DNA from 3 places in the Streptomyces sp. NPDC014734 genome. Region 1 is predicted to be linked to each of the others. Evidence: riboswitches for the same ligand, from Rfam matches in the RefSeq annotation. Region 1 holds a riboswitch; each other region holds the start of a gene.
What was found. Region 1 has a riboswitch for thiamine pyrophosphate ahead of thiO (glycine oxidase ThiO). Riboswitches for the same ligand answer to the same signal wherever they lie in the genome.
Positions count from the first base shown of each region.

Region 2: another riboswitch for thiamine pyrophosphate. It lies ahead of ACF1CT_RS00270 (thiamine ABC transporter substrate binding subunit); the one in region 1 lies ahead of thiO (glycine oxidase ThiO).
Region 3: another riboswitch for thiamine pyrophosphate. It lies ahead of thiC (phosphomethylpyrimidine synthase ThiC); the one in region 1 lies ahead of thiO (glycine oxidase ThiO).

Region 1 covers NZ_JBIBYN010000008.1:227,393-232,238, forward strand. The annotation lists gene thiE (thiamine phosphate synthase) at 1-586, opposite strand, end outside; gene ACF1CT_RS15905 (Rv2175c family DNA-binding protein) at 749-1,114, opposite strand; gene ACF1CT_RS15910 (NAD(P)/FAD-dependent oxidoreductase) at 1,177-2,448, opposite strand; TPP riboswitch at 2,601-2,714, shown strand; gene thiO (glycine oxidase ThiO) at 2,712-3,896, shown strand; gene thiS (sulfur carrier protein ThiS) at 3,893-4,159, shown strand; gene ACF1CT_RS15925 (thiazole synthase) at 4,166-4,846, shown strand, end outside.
Region 2 covers NZ_JBIBYN010000001.1:50,360-55,205, forward strand. The annotation lists gene ACF1CT_RS00265 (ABC transporter permease) at 1-1,310, opposite strand, end outside; gene ACF1CT_RS00270 (thiamine ABC transporter substrate binding subunit) at 1,487-2,611, opposite strand; TPP riboswitch at 2,685-2,801, opposite strand; gene rlmN (23S rRNA (adenine(2503)-C(2))-methyltransferase RlmN) at 2,911-4,017, opposite strand; gene ACF1CT_RS00280 (GntR family transcriptional regulator) at 4,612-4,846, shown strand, end outside.
Region 3 covers NZ_JBIBYN010000002.1:303,046-307,891, forward strand. The annotation lists gene thiC (phosphomethylpyrimidine synthase ThiC) at 1-1,245, opposite strand, end outside; TPP riboswitch at 1,238-1,370, opposite strand; gene ACF1CT_RS05200 (YibE/F family protein) at 1,402-2,760, shown strand; gene ACF1CT_RS05205 (SsgA family sporulation/cell division regulator) at 2,907-3,344, opposite strand; gene ACF1CT_RS05210 (IclR family transcriptional regulator) at 3,446-4,216, opposite strand; gene ACF1CT_RS05215 (DUF5326 family protein) at 4,459-4,665, opposite strand.

The DNA of each region.
Region 1 (4,846 bases):
CGGTGATGGCCCGCACGACGACGACGCGGCGCGCGCCGGCGTCCAGCACCTCGTCCAGGTTGCCCGCGTCGATCCCGCCGATGGCGAACCAGGGACGCCGGGTGGCGAGGGAGGCGGCGTACCGCACCAGGTCCAGCCCCGGTGCGGGCCTGCCGGGCTTGGTCGGGGTGGGCCAGCACGGGCCGGTGCAGAAGTAGTCGGTTCCGGCCTCCGCGACGGCGGCGTCCACCTCGGACGCGGCGTGGGTGGAGCGGCCGATCAGCACGTCGTCGCCGAGGACGGCGCGGGCGGCGGGGACCGGCAGGTCGCCCTGGCCGAGGTGGAGCACGTCGGAGCCGATGGCGTGGGCGACGTCCGCCCGGTCGTTCACCGCGAGGAGCTTGCCGTGGCGTCGGCAGGCGTCGGCGAGGACGGCGAGGTGTTCGAGCTCCTCGGCGGCCTCCATGCCCTTGTCGCGCAGCTGGACGATGTCCACCCCGGCCGCGAGAACGGCGTCGAGGAACGCGGGAAGGTCGCCCTGGTGCCTGCGGGCGTCCGTGCACAGGTAGAGCCGGGCGTCGGACAGCTGCGCGCGAGGCGTGGGCATGGTGCGGTTCCCCCTGGAGGAGCGTTGTGGAGCGGCGGTCGGAGCGGCGGCGGCGCCGGTCGGGCGGCCTTGGCCGTGCGTGACCGCCCGGCCCGGAGGCCGCCCGACCGGCGCTCGGGTGCGGGCCGGTTTCACGGCCCGCACCTCACCCGCGGTCGCCCGTCAGACGGCGAGCGCCTGGGCGCGGCGCTTCACCTCCGTGCCACGATTCTCGCTCAGTGCCTGGGCGGGGGTGCCGGGCAGGGTCGGGTCGGGGGTGAAGAGCCACTCCAGCATCTCTTCGTCGGTGAAGCCGTCGTCCCGCAGGAGGGTCAGGGTGCCGGAGAGGCCCTTGACCACCTTGTCGTCGGCGATGAAGGCCGCCGGCACCTGGAGAGCCCGGTTCTCACCACGGCGTACGGCGATGAGCTGGCCCTCCTTGACCAGCTGCCGCACACGTGTCACCTCGACGCCGAGCATCTCGGCGATGTCGGGAAGGTGGAGCCAGGCGGGGACGAGAGCATCGATTTTTGCGTCAATCTCGGTCACGGGGACAAGCGTGCCATCCCGGACCGACAGTCGGTAGCCGGGCCGACCGTACGAGGCGTGTGCTACTCCGTCAGGGTCGCCGACTTCAGCGGAACGGACGGGTCGCCGGCCCGCGCCGGGTCGAGCCGCGTTCCCGCCTCGATGAGCCTGCGCCCCTGCGCCAGGTCCCGGGGGCGGCCGACGGCGAGGACCGCGACCAGGACGCCGTCGCGCAGCCAGCACACCGACCAGGAGGCGGTGGCGGGGTCACCGCGCCACAGCAGGGTGTCGGCGGGCGTGTGGTGGCCCGCGTACTGCACGAACCTGTCGAACTGCTCGGACCAGAAGTACGGGACGGGGTCGTAGGCGGGCGGCAGCGGGCCGTCCCCGGCCGTCTTCCCGGCCGCCGCAGCGACGATGTGGGCGGCGGCGGTGCGCGGGCCCTGGAGGGCGTTGTCCCAGTGGTGGACGAGCAGGCGTTCGCCGTAGCGGGCGGAGGGGAACGAGGCGCAGTCGCCGACCGCGTACACGTCGGGCAGCGAGGTGCGCAGCGCGGCGTCGGCGGTCACCGACCCGTCGGGGCCGAGCTCGATGCCGGAACCGGTGAGCCAGCGGGTGGCGGGCCGGGCGCCGATGCCGACGACGACAGCACCGGCCGGGATCACGCGGCCGTCGGCGAGGACCACGCTGCCCGGTTCGACATGGTCGACCCGGGCGCCGGTGAGGAGTTCGGCGCCGCTCTCGGCGTACCAGGCGGCCATCGGGGCGGCGACCTCGGCGGGCACCACTCCGGCGAGCGGCCGGTCGAGGGCCTCCACGACCGTGACCGCGCAGCCGGCGGCGCGGGCGGCGGTGGCGAACTCGGCGCCGATCCAGCCCGCGCCGACGACCACGACGTCGTGCCCCTCCTCCAGGACCGGGCGCAGCCGCTCGGCGTCGTCGAGGGTGCGCAGCAGGTGGACGCCGGGCACGCCCTCGGTGCCGGGCAGGACGAGCGGTTCGGCGCCGGTGGCGATCACCAGGAGGTCGTAGGGGACGGGGCCGGACTCCGTGTCCAGTTCGTGCGCGGCGGGCCGCACACCGGTGACGTCGAGGCCCAGTCGCAGTTCGATGTCCAGCGCCTCGAAGTCGATGTCGAAGGCGGAGTGCTCGGCCTTGCCGAGCAGGACCGCCTTGGACAGCGGGGGCCTGTCGTAGGGCTGGTGCGGCTCGGCCCCGATCAGGGTGACGGGGCCGGTGAAGCCCTGTTCCCGCAGGGCGACGGCCGTCTGCACACCGGCCATGCCCGCGCCGACGACGACCACCCGGCGCTCCGTCGGCAGATTCGTCCGCTCTGACTTCCGCTGCTCGCTCACGTGTCACACCTTAGACACCTGATGATTCGTCAAGAAAGAGGGAGTTCTCCGACGAGCGGTGCGGGGACGGGTCCGTCGGGCGAACGGGCCGCGGCCGCCGCCCTGCCGGGTCCGGTACGGGGTCCGGGGGCCGGGGTTTAGGGTGGCCGGTGCAAGACACTCGCGGGAGCCCGGGCGCAACGGGCTGAGAGGGAGGCTGGGGCGGCCTCCGACCGTACGAACCTGATCCGGGTCATGCCGGCGAAGGGAGGGGCTGGACGCCCATGCGTTCTTCTCACCACGGGGACGGGTACGACGTCCTGGTCGTCGGGGGCGGGATCATCGGCCTGGTCACCGCCTGGCGGACCGCGCAGCGCGGGCTGCGCGTCGCGGTCGTCGATCCCGAGCCGGGCGGCGGGGCCGCCCGGGTGGCGGCCGGGATGCTGGCCGCCGTCACCGAACTCCACTACGGCGAAGAGCTGTTGCTGGGCCTCAATGTCGCCTCGGCCGCCCGCTATCCGGCCTTCGTGGCGGAGCTGGAGGCGGCGAGCGGCCGGGAGACCGGTTTCCGGGCCTGCGGCACGCTGGCCGTCGCGCTGGACTCCGACGATCGCGCCCATCTGCGGGAACTGCACGCCCTGCAACAGCGCTCGGGGCTGGATTCGCAGTGGCTGACGGGCCGTGAGTGCCGGCGCCTGGAGCCGATGCTCGCCCCGGGCGTCCGCGGCGGGCTGCGGGTCGACGGCGACCACCAGATCGATCCACGCCGGCTGGCCGCCGCGCTGCTGACCGCCTGCGAGCGGGCCGGAGTGGTCCTCCACCGCGCCCGGGCCGAACGCCTGGCGGTGGTGCGCGACCGGGCCGCCGGGGTGGCGCTCGCCGACGGCGCGGGGCTCGCCGCCGACCAGGTGGTGCTCGCCGCGGGGAGTCTCAGCGGCCTGCTCGCCGGATTGCCGGACGGGGTCGCGCCGCCGGTCCGGCCGGTGAAGGGGCAGGTGCTGCGGCTGACCGTGCCCGCCCCGTACGCGCCCTTCCTCAGCCGGACGGTCCGGGCCCTGGTCCGGGGCGGCCACGTCTACCTCGTCCCGCGCGAGAACGGCGAGCTGGTCGTCGGTGCCACCAGCGAGGAGATGGGCTGGGACACCACCGTCACCGCCGGTGGTGTCTACGAGCTGCTGCGGGACGCCCACGAGCTGGTACCCGGCATCACCGAGCTCCCGCTCACCGAGACCCGGGCCGGTCTGCGCCCCGCCTCCCCCGACAACGCCCCGTTGCTCGGTCCCACCGCGCTGCCCGGTCTCCACCTCGCCACCGGCCACCACCGCAACGGGGTGCTGCTCACCCCCGTCACCGGCGACGTCATGGCGGCGCTGCTGGCCGACGGCGAGCTGCCCGAGGAGGCCCGCCCCTTCACCCCGCACCGCTTCCCGTCCTCCGCCGACTCCGCACGTCAGGAGCAGCCCGCATGACCGAGCCCGTCCACACCCCCGCGCCGCCCGTCCCCACGCCGTCCGCCCCTGAATCCGCGCCGCTCTCCGTGGCCGTGAACGGCGAGCCGCGACGGCTCGCCGCGGGCACCACCCTGGCCGCCCTCGTCGCGACCCTGACCGCCGCGTCCTCCGGCGTCGCCGCCGCCGTCAACGAGGCGGTCGTACCGCGTGGGCAGTGGCCGGCCGCCGAGCTGCGCGACGGCGACCGGGTCGAGATCCTGACCGCCGTCCAGGGGGGCTGACCCGCCGTGTCCGACGACCTCCTCGCCCTCGGCGACACCTCCTTCGGCTCCCGGCTGATCATGGGCACGGGCGGGGCGCCCAGCCTCGACGTGCTGGAACGGTCCCTGGCCGCCTCCGGCACCGAGCTGACCACCGTCGCGATGCGCCGCCTGGACCCGACCGTGCGGGGCTCAGTGCTCTCCGTCCTGGAGCGGCTCTCCATCCGCGTCCTGCCGAACACGGCGGGCTGCTTCACCGCGGGCGAGGCCGTGCTGACGGCCCGGCTGGCCCGCGAGGCCCTCGGCACCGACTGGATCAAGCTGGAGGTGGTGGCCGACGAGCGGACCCTGCTGCCGGACCCGGTCGAGCTGCTGGACGCCGCGGAGATCCTGGTGGACGACGGCTTCACCGTGCTGCCGTACACCAACGACGATCCGGTGCTGGCCCGCAGGCTCCAGGACGTGGGCTGCGCGGCCGTGATGCCGCTCGGCTCCCCCATCGGCTCCGGTCTGGGCATCCGCAATCCGCACAACTTCCAGCTGATCGTCGAGCAGGCCCGGGTGCCGGTGATCCTCGACGCGGGTGCCGGAACCGCCTCGGACGCGGCGCTGGCGATGGAGCTGGGATGTGCGGCGGTGATGCTGGCGTCCGCGGTGACCCGGGCCCAGGAGCCGGAGCTGATGGCCGCCGCGATGCGGCACGCGGTG
Region 2 (4,846 bases), on a different contig from region 1:
GCCGCCTCCCTGAGCCGGCCGTCCACGGCGCGCAGCACCGGCAGCATGGTCCGCACGACGAACGGCACACCGACGAGCGCCTGGGCCAGCGGCACCAGAATCCAGGAGGTCCGCAGATCCAGCGGCGGCTTGTCCAGAGTGATCAGGAAGCCGAAGCCGACGGTGACCGCGGACACTCCGAGCGGCAGCATCAGCAGGGCGTCGAAGCCGCGGACGAACCGCCCCGCGCGCCGGGCCAGCGCCGCGGCGGCCAGCCCGCCGACGACCAGCGCGATCGCGGTCGCGACCAGCGCGTACCGCACGGAGTTCCCGATCGCTTCGAGCGGTGCGACCAGGAAGGTGCCGCCCCCCGCGTCGACGGACCCCAGCGCGCGGTAGAAGTCGAGGCCATGACCGCCCGCGGTGTCCAGCGAGCGTTCGACCAGCACCCCGAGCGGCAGCAGGATCAGTACCAGCACGGTCAGCAGCACCGCGCAGAGCAGCGACCACTGCCCCGCGCCGCGCGGCCTGCGCGCGGTCTGCGCCGGGTCGACCAGCTTCAGCGCGGTCTCCCTGCGCCGCACCGTCCGGGCGTGCACCGCGAGGATCGCGCCGACCGCGGCGAACTGCACCAGGGTCAGCACGGCGGCCGTCGGAAGGGCGAGCAGTTGGGCGGTCTGCCGGTAGATCTCCACCTCCAGTGTGGCGAAACCCGGACCGCCGAGGATCTGGACGACGCCGAAGGAGGTGAAGGTGAAGAGGAAGACCATCAGCGCGGCGGCGGCCACGGCGGGAGCCAGGGCCGGCAGCGTGACCCGCCGCCAGGCGGCGAACCGTCCGGCGCCCAGCACCCGTGCGGCCTCCTCCTGCCGGGGGTCGAGCTGCGACCACAGTCCGCCGACGGTCCGCACCACCACCGCGTAGTTGAAGAAGACATGGGCGAGCAGGATCGCCCAGACGGTGGTGTCGAGGCGCACGCCCCACAGTTCGTCGAGGAAGCCGCCACGCCCCAACAGCGCCAGGAACGCCGTCCCGACGACCACGGTCGGCAGGACGAACGGCACGGTGACGACCGCGCGCAGCAACTGTTTGCCGGGGAAGTCGAAGCGCGCGAAGACGTACGCGCCGGGCAGCGCGATCAGCAGGGTCAGCGCGGTGGAGGCGAGCGCCTGCCAGGTGGTGAACCACAGGACGTCCCGGATCTCCGGACGGCCCAGCACCTCACCGATCCGGCCGAACTGCCAGACACCGTCCGTCTTCAGCCCCCGCCCGACGATCGCGACGACGGGATAGGCGAAGAACAGCGAGAAGAACGCGACGGGCACGGTCATCAGGGCGAGCCTCACCGCGCTCCCCCGCCGGGCCCCGCCGCGCATCCGGCCCGCGCGCCCGGCCCGCGCGCGGGACCCGGCACCGTCCGGGCCCCGCCCGGCGGCACCGCCCCCGTCGGCCCGCGCGCCCCCGGGTCCCGTTCCCCGGATGTCCGTTCCCCGCGCGGGGGACTTCGCTACTTCACCGCGAGCGAGGACCACGACTGGACCCACTGCTCACGGTTCTTGGAGATCAGGTCGGGGGCGACCGTCTTCGGCCCCTCGACCGTCGCGCCGAACTTCGTGAAGAGTTCGGGCAGCTTCACGTCCTTGACGACCGGGTTCACGAACATGTTCAGCGGCATGTCCTCCTGGAACTCCTTGCTGATCAGGAAGTCCAGCAGGGCCTTGCCGCCCTCCTCGTTCCTCGCCCCGTCCAGCAGGCCCGCGAACTCGATCTGCCGGAAGCAGGTCCCGGTGACGACCCCGGTCGGTGCCTCGGTCGGCTGCGGCTTCGCGTACAGCACCTCGACGGGCGGGCTGGAGGCGTACGAGACGACGAGCGGCCGGTCGGCCTTGGCCTTCCTGCCACCGGCCGAGCCGGAGAACTCCTCGTTGTACGCCTGCTCCCAGCCGTCCACGACCTTGACGCCGTTGTCCTTCAGCTTCTTCCAGTAGTCCTGGTAGCCCTTCTCGCCGTAGGCGGCGACGGTGCCCAGGAGGAAGCCGAGACCGGGCGAGGAGGTCGCCGCGTTCTCGGTGACCAGAAGGTTCCTGTACGCGGGCTTCGCCAGGTCGTCGAAGGTCTGCGGCGGGGCGAGCTTCTTGTCGGCGAAGTACTTCTTGTCGTAGTTGACGCAGATGTCGCCGGTGTCGACCGGGGTGACGCGGTGCTCGGCGTCCAGGCGGGTGTCGGCCGCGACGGCGTCGAGGCCCTTCGCCTCGTACGGCGTGAAGAGCCCGCTGTCGAGGGCCCGGGAGAGCAGGGTGTTGTCGACGCCGAAGAACACGTCGCCGCGCGGCGATCCCTTGGTCAGGATCTCCTGGTTGAGCGCGACGCCCGCGTCGCCGCTCTTGAGCACCTTGACGGTGTATCCGGTCCGCGCGGTGAATTCCTTCAGCACCGCGTCGGAGGCGTTGAAGGAGTCGTGGCTGACGAGCGTGACCGTCTTGGAGCCCGAGCTCTTCGTTCCCGATCCCTTCGTGCCACCGGAACCGGAGGACGACGTGTCGGAGCCTCCGCATCCGGCGAGTGCCGTGACGCCGAGCGCGGCGGCGACGGCCGTGACCGCGAGCTGCGTGGTCCTTCGCGTGGTGTTCATTGTGAATTCCTCCTGGATTTTGGCCAGGAAGAGACGCGGCCCCACCCGCGGGAGGCGGGCAGGGCGCAACAGCATGAGTTGATGACCGAACTTCCTACCCGGAATGACCCGGGCGAGGTTCAGAGGGTCTGCGGCCGGCCTGTCCCCGGTACCGCACTCTCAGCGCTGTGGCGCTCCCCTGTCGGAATATGAAGTTGATTTCCGGCCCAGGTTACACGGGGGTCCGCCAGGGCCGGCCGCCCGGTCGGGCCGGGGTCTCCCCCGCCCGCGTCCGGCCCGCGTCCGGCCCCGTTCCGGTCTCAGCGCTCGGAGGCCGCCAGCTGCCCGCAGGCCCCGTCGATCTCCTGGCCCCGGGTGTCCCGTACGGTCACCGGCACCCCGTGCGCGGCGATCGCCTCGACGAACGCCTTCTCGTCCTCGGGCCGGGACGCGGTCCACTTGGACCCCGGCGTCGGGTTCAGCGGGATCAGGTTGACGTGCACCCGCTTGCCCTTGAGCAGGCGGCCGAGCAGGTCACCACGCCATGCCTGGTCGTTGATGTCCCGGATCAGCGCGTACTCGATGGACACGCGACGACCGGACTTCTCCGCGTACTCCCACGCGGCGTCGAGCACCTCGCGCACCTTCCAGCGCGTGTTGACCGGGACGAGCGTGTCGCGCAGCTCGTCGTCCGGCGCGTGCAGCGACACGGCGAGGCGGCACTTGAAGCCCTCGTCCGCGAAGCGGAGCATCGCGGGCACCAGACCCACGGTGGAGACGGTGATGCCGCGCTGCGAGAGCCCCAGCCCGTCCGGCTCCGGATCGGTCAGCCGACGGATCGCGCCGACCACCCGGTTGTAGTTGGCCAGCGGCTCGCCCATGCCCATGAACACGATGTTGGAGAGCCGCGCCGGGCCGCCGGGAACCTCTCCGTCGCGCAGCGCCCGCATGCCGTCCACGATCTGGTGGACGATCTCCGCGGTCGACAGATTGCGGTCGAGACCGGCCTGCCCGGTGGCGCAGAACGGGCAGTTCATCCCGCATCCCGCCTGGGACGAGATGCACATCGTCACCCGCTCCGGGTAGCGCATCAGGACCGACTCGACGAGCGTCCCGTCATGCAGCCTCCACAGCGTCTTGCGGGTGGTGTCGTCGTCGCAGCTGATGTGCCGCACCACCGACATCAGCTCCGGGAACATCGCCTCGGCGAGCTTGTCCCGCGAGGCGGCCGGGATGTTGGTCCACTCTGCCGGGTCGTGCGCGTACCGCGCGAAGTAGTGCTGCGAGAGCTGCTGCGCACGGAACGGCTTCTCGCCGATCGCGGCGACGGCCTCCTTGCGCTCGGCGGGCGTGAGGTCGGCGAGGTGCCGCGGCGGCTTCTTGGCTCCGCGGGGCGCGACGAAAGTGAGTTCTCCGGGCTTAGGCATGGTTCATCCAGTGTCGCAGACACGCCGTGGTCCTCCGGGCCGTCGCCCAGCTCAGGCCAGGCGACGGCTACGCGGAGCCGGTCGTCATTGGTCGTCACCGGTTGTCACTGGCGGCCCTTCGACGGCCCACAGACGGCCCGGCGTCATGGCTCTGCCCGCAGGTCAGAGTTTCCAGGCGGGGTCCGCGCGCGCCCGTAGGGGTGCCGCCATCGACGCACTCCTCCACAGCGCTTACCGCTTCTTGCGGATGCTGCGCCTCTTCGCCTTGGCTTCTTTCTCCTTGCGCTGCGCGACCCCATAGGCGGACCAGGGCCCCTGATGCTTCGCGCAACGAGAGGTGCCTACTACTGCAAGATTTCGGCACGCCGTACCGGCATTGGTTCGAGCGCCGCACTTGGACTGTGATGCCATTGCCTGCCCTCCATGAATCTACGAGTTCTGGACCAGGGGCAGGCTTCCACTGAGTGCTGCGCCGGAGGAGGCGTATCCGCGGGGCACGGAAGCACGCTCGGGATCACCCGCGCCGCCCCTCCGACAGGCAGGCGGGGGTTGGTGTGCCAAGCTGTAATGACCACCCTAGGGAAGTGAGGAGTAATGGCGGAAAGCGCCAGGGACATCGCCGACGTACTGCGCAAACGCATTCGCTCCGGCGATCTGGCTCCCGGCGTACGACTGCCCGGCGAACCCGCCCTAGTGAAGTCGTACGGAGTAGCCAAGGAGACAGCACGTCGGGCCCTGATGCTGCTGGTCAGCGAAGGGCTCGCAGTGCGCCGCAAGGGAAGCGGCACGTACGTCCGGGAGTTTCAGCCGATCCGCCGGGTCGCGAACC
Region 3 (4,846 bases), on a different contig from region 1:
CTCCTCGCAGATCTCCTGCTGGAGGTCGATGTTCTCCTTGATCTTGTGCATCGGGACGTGCCCCGGGCCCTCGATCATGGTCTGAACGCCGAACCGCTTGGCGATCGTGTTCAACTCACCGAGCGTGCGCAGTTCGGCGAACTGCGCCTCGTCGTTGGCGTCGGCGATCGAACCGGGACGCAGACCGTCGCCCAGCGAGTACGTCACGTCGTAGGCGGCGAGGAGTTCGCAGAGCTCCTCGAAATGCTCGTAGAGGAACGACTCCTTGTGGTGCGCGAGGCACCAGGCCGCCATGATCGACCCGCCGCGGGAGACGATGCCGGTCTTGCGGCGCGCGGTCAGTGGAACGTACGGCAGGCGCACGCCGGCGTGGACGGTCATGTAGTCCACTCCCTGTTCGGCCTGCTCCACGACCGTGTCCTTGTAGATCTCCCACGTCAGTTCCTCGGCCCTGCCGTCGACCTTTTCGAGGGCCTGGTAGAGAGGGACGGTGCCGATCGGCACGGGGGAGTTGCGCAGAACCCACTCACGGGTGGTGTGAATGTTGCGGCCGGTGGAAAGGTCCATGACCGTGTCGGCGCCCCAACGCGTCGCCCATGTCATCTTCTCCACCTCCTCCTCGATGGAGGACGTCACCGCGGAGTTGCCGATGTTGGCATTGACCTTCACCAGGAACCGCTTGCCGATGATCATCGGTTCGATCTCGGGGTGGTTGACGTTGGCCGGAAGCACGGCGCGCCCCGCGGCGATCTCCTCGCGCACCACCTCGGGCTCGACGTTCTCCCGGAGCGCCACGTACTCCATCTCCGGGGTGATCTCGCCCCGCCGGGCGTACCCGAGCTGGGTCACCGGCCGCCCGTCCCGGCTGCGGCGCGGGAGCCGGGGACGGCCGGGGAAGACCGCGTCGAGGTTGCGCAGCCCTCCGCGCGGCGAGGTGTGCTTGAGCCCGTCGTCCTCGGGGCGGGCGGGACGGCCCGGGTACTCCTCCGTGTCACCGCGCGCGATGATCCAGTTCTCCCGCAGCGGTGCGAGCCCGCGACGGACGTCGGTCTCGACGGTGGGATCGGTGTACGGCCCCGAGGTGTCGTACAGCGTCACGTCCTTGCCGTTGGTGAGGTGCACCTGACGGACCGGCACGTGGAGGTCCGGGCGTGATCCCCGAACGTAACCCTTGTGCCAGCCGATGGACTTCCCGGCCTCGTCGTTCTGGTTCGAGGCAGGCGTGCGTGCGTCCTGTGTGGTCATGAGACCTACTCCCTACGCCGGCATTACCCGGTAACAGGTTCGGCGGTCGGCGCAGCCCGTCCGTACCGATGTACGGACCTCAGCGCCCTCTCAGCCCGGTGCTCCGAGCTCCCGCGTGTGCAAAGGTTCCTCCACGCTAACGTCCCGTCCGGCGGGATGAACAGAGGGCCCTCCGCTTCTTGCGATGATCGGCCGGTGACGTCCCTCTCCCTCGATCCCGAACCGCAGGACCATCAGCACGGCCACGCGCACAGCCATGGTCCTGCCGCACCCGTCTCCAAGCATCTTCGAAAGGTCATCGCCGCCGTACTGATCCCGTTCGCCACCGCGGTCCTCGTGGGCCTGGTGGCGCTCTGGCCGGGCGGCGCGCCGTCGCACGAGCGAACCGGTGTCGGTTTCGACCGGCAGACCCAGCAGGGCAAGGTGGTGAAGATCGACAAGGTCGACTGCAAGGACGTGGACGCGGGCCGGCAACCGACCGACGAGACCGCCCCTCCGTCGACGAGCGGCGGCGGACGGTGCGCGCGGGCCACCGTCGAGGTCACCTCCGGGCCCGACAAGGGACGGACCTTCGTCGAGATCGTCCAGCCCGACGCACCGCGTCAGTTGCGCGAGGGTCAGGGCGTGGTGGCGGCCCATGCCCCGGACGCGCCCCGCGAGCTCCAGTACTCGGTGACGGACGTGGACCGGAGGTTCCCGATGACGCTGCTGGCCGGCGTCTTCGCCCTCGTCGTGGTCGCGGTGGGCCGGATGCGTGGCGTGATGGCACTGATCGCACTCGCCGTGTCGTTCGCCGTACTCACCCTGTTCATCCTTCCCGCCATACTCCAGGGCTCGAATCCGCTGCTCGTCGCGGTGGTCGGCGCCAGCGCGATCATGCTGATCGCGCTCTACATGTGTCATGGCCTGAGCGCCCGCACGTCGGTGGCGGTGCTCGGCACACTGATCTCGCTGCTGCTGATCGGGCTGCTCGGATCGCTCTTCATCGGCTGGGCGAGCCTCACCGGCAACACCGACGACAGCACGGGACTGATCCACGGCCTGTACCCGGACATCGACATGAGCGGTCTGCTGCTGGCCGGTGTCATCATCGGCTCGCTCGGGGTGCTCGACGACGTGACGGTCACCCAGACGTCGGCGGTCTGGGAACTGCACCGGGCGAACCCGACGTTGGGGGTGCGAGGGCTCTACCGGGCGGCGATCAGAATCGGGCGCGACCACATCGCCTCGGTCGTCAACACGCTGGTGCTCGCCTACGCGGGCGCGGCACTGCCACTGCTCCTGCTGTTCTCGATCGCCCGGAGCGGTGTCGGGACGGTGGCCAACAGCGAGCTGGTGGCGGAGGAGATCGTGAGAACGCTGGTCGGCTCGATCGGGCTGGTCGCCTCGGTACCGGTGACAACGGCGCTCGCCGCGTTGGTCGTCTCCGCGGACCGCACAGGGCTCGGCGCGGAAGCCGTAGCTCCAGCACCCGTACGGGCCGGGAAGGGCCGCCGTCGCAGGACGGGACCATGAACGCTTCCGAACGGCGAGCAGCCCCGGAACAGCAGGCGGCTCCTACGGAGAACAACTCCTGCGGAGGGCGGCCCCCACGGAGAGCGATTCACCCATTCGGCGGACATCGTGTTCGACCGGCGAGCCGGCCGACGGCGCCGCGTTCTTCAGCCGGCGTTCTGTTCCTCGGCCAGAATCCGGCCCAGGGCCTCCTCCAGGTTGCCCTCGAAGTCACCCAGCGTGCATTCCTGACCGAGCGGCACGAGCTTGTCGGTACGGTCGAGAAAGGCCACAAGTGGTGCTGTGCCGGCCCTGAACAACGCCCGGTCGGCGCCCACTTGAAGCCTGATGTGCACGTCGGAAAGCCCCTCGGGCTCAGTGGGCCCGATGTGCACATCGCCGTCGCCACTCGGGCTGTTGAGGCCGTCGAGCAGCAGCTCGCGGCCGAATGCCCAGGTGACGGGGGCGTCACCTGGCAGATGGAAGGTCATCCGAATCGCATACGGATCACACACTTCGTACCGGAGCTCCACCGGGATCCGGAAAGAGAGCTCCTCGGAGACGAGGAAGCTCATCATGACCTCAGCTTGAACCGACTCGCGCATCGTTCAACCCCGCAGTAGATGAATCTGGCCAGGAATGATCCCCCGTGGCCCTATTGACGCCATCGTGGTGCACGCGATAGCAGATCACAAGGAGTGATTTTTCAGATACTGATAGAGAACACGAGGGAACGCAAGAGGTTGGCCACTTCGCCACGTAGTTGTTCGACTGCGGGGAGCAATTGCTCCTCCTGCTCCAGGGGTACCGAAATCGCCATCGCGGCGACGGTGAAGCCGGCGGTGATCGGGATGGCCGCGCAGACCGTGCCCAGGGCGTACTCCTGCCGCTCGATGACGGGTTCCAACCGCCGCAGCGACCGCAGCCGGTCGAGAAACGCCGCGCGGTCCTTCACCGAGTAACGGGTCAGCGGACGGACCGGATGCCGGTCCAGATGATCCTCACGGGCCTTCTCGTCCAGCTGGCTCAGCAGACACTGGCCGATCGCATGGGCGTGTCCCGTCTCCCGGAAGGACGCCCACTCGTCAACGGCGGGAGTGGCGGGATCGTCGGCGACCGCGACGAGTTCGATCTCGCCCTCGCGGTAGACCGCGCAGTACACCGGTGCGCCGATGGCATCGCGCCAGCGGCCCAGCGACTCCGTCATCCTGCTGCGACGCATCTGCGACGAGCCCTCGCCGACCAGCCGCTCGGCGGCGGTCCCGAAGAGGAAGACGCCCTTCTCACGGCGCAGATAGCCCTCGTGCGTCAGGGTGCGCAGCAGGTGGTAGGCCGTGGGAAGGGGAAGGCCCGCTTCCCTGGCCAATTGTTTCGCGGGCGCCCCGTCCCGATGCGCTCCCACTGCTTCCAGCAGCCTCAGCGCTCGCTGAACCGAACCGATCAGCGTCGGCGCAGCAGTGCTCGATGCCGTGGTCAACGGTCACCCCCAGGCGTGGTGACGGGTAGTCAGCCCGCCTGTGGGGGCCGCCCCCACGGACCGCCGCATGGCTGGGGTCCGGAGGCCGAACACCGCGCGAACCACTGGTCAGTATGGTGACGGGCCGTTAATTCCCAGGTGGCGGCAGTGGAATACCACCATATCGGCCATGTTCCCGAGGGGTGTCGTTTTGTTCTGCGCTTAGCCCGGCCGGCCTAATTCACGAGCGGTTTCCGATCGTCCTACCAGCCGCCGCGCGAGGACGACATGAACTTGCGCACGACGAAGACGAGCCCGCCGACCAGGATCACGAAGACAAGGATCTTGAAGAGCAGACCGATCACGAACCCGACCACGCTGGCGATCAGGCCGCCGAACACGACGATCGCGATGACCGGCACCGCGATCCACTTCACCCACCAGGGCATCCCCGCGAATATCTCTCGCACGGCCATCGTCCTTGCCTCGTCTCTGTGAGTCACTGTTGCGATACCTCGATGCTAGAGGCGCGAAGGCATGGGAGGGGATTCCGCATCCCTTGTCCTCCCCTGATCGTCCCCCTAGGGATCCCTGACGCCGAGGCCCACCGAAGCCCTGCCGGGGGACCCGGCGGAGTCCCGCCGAAGCCCC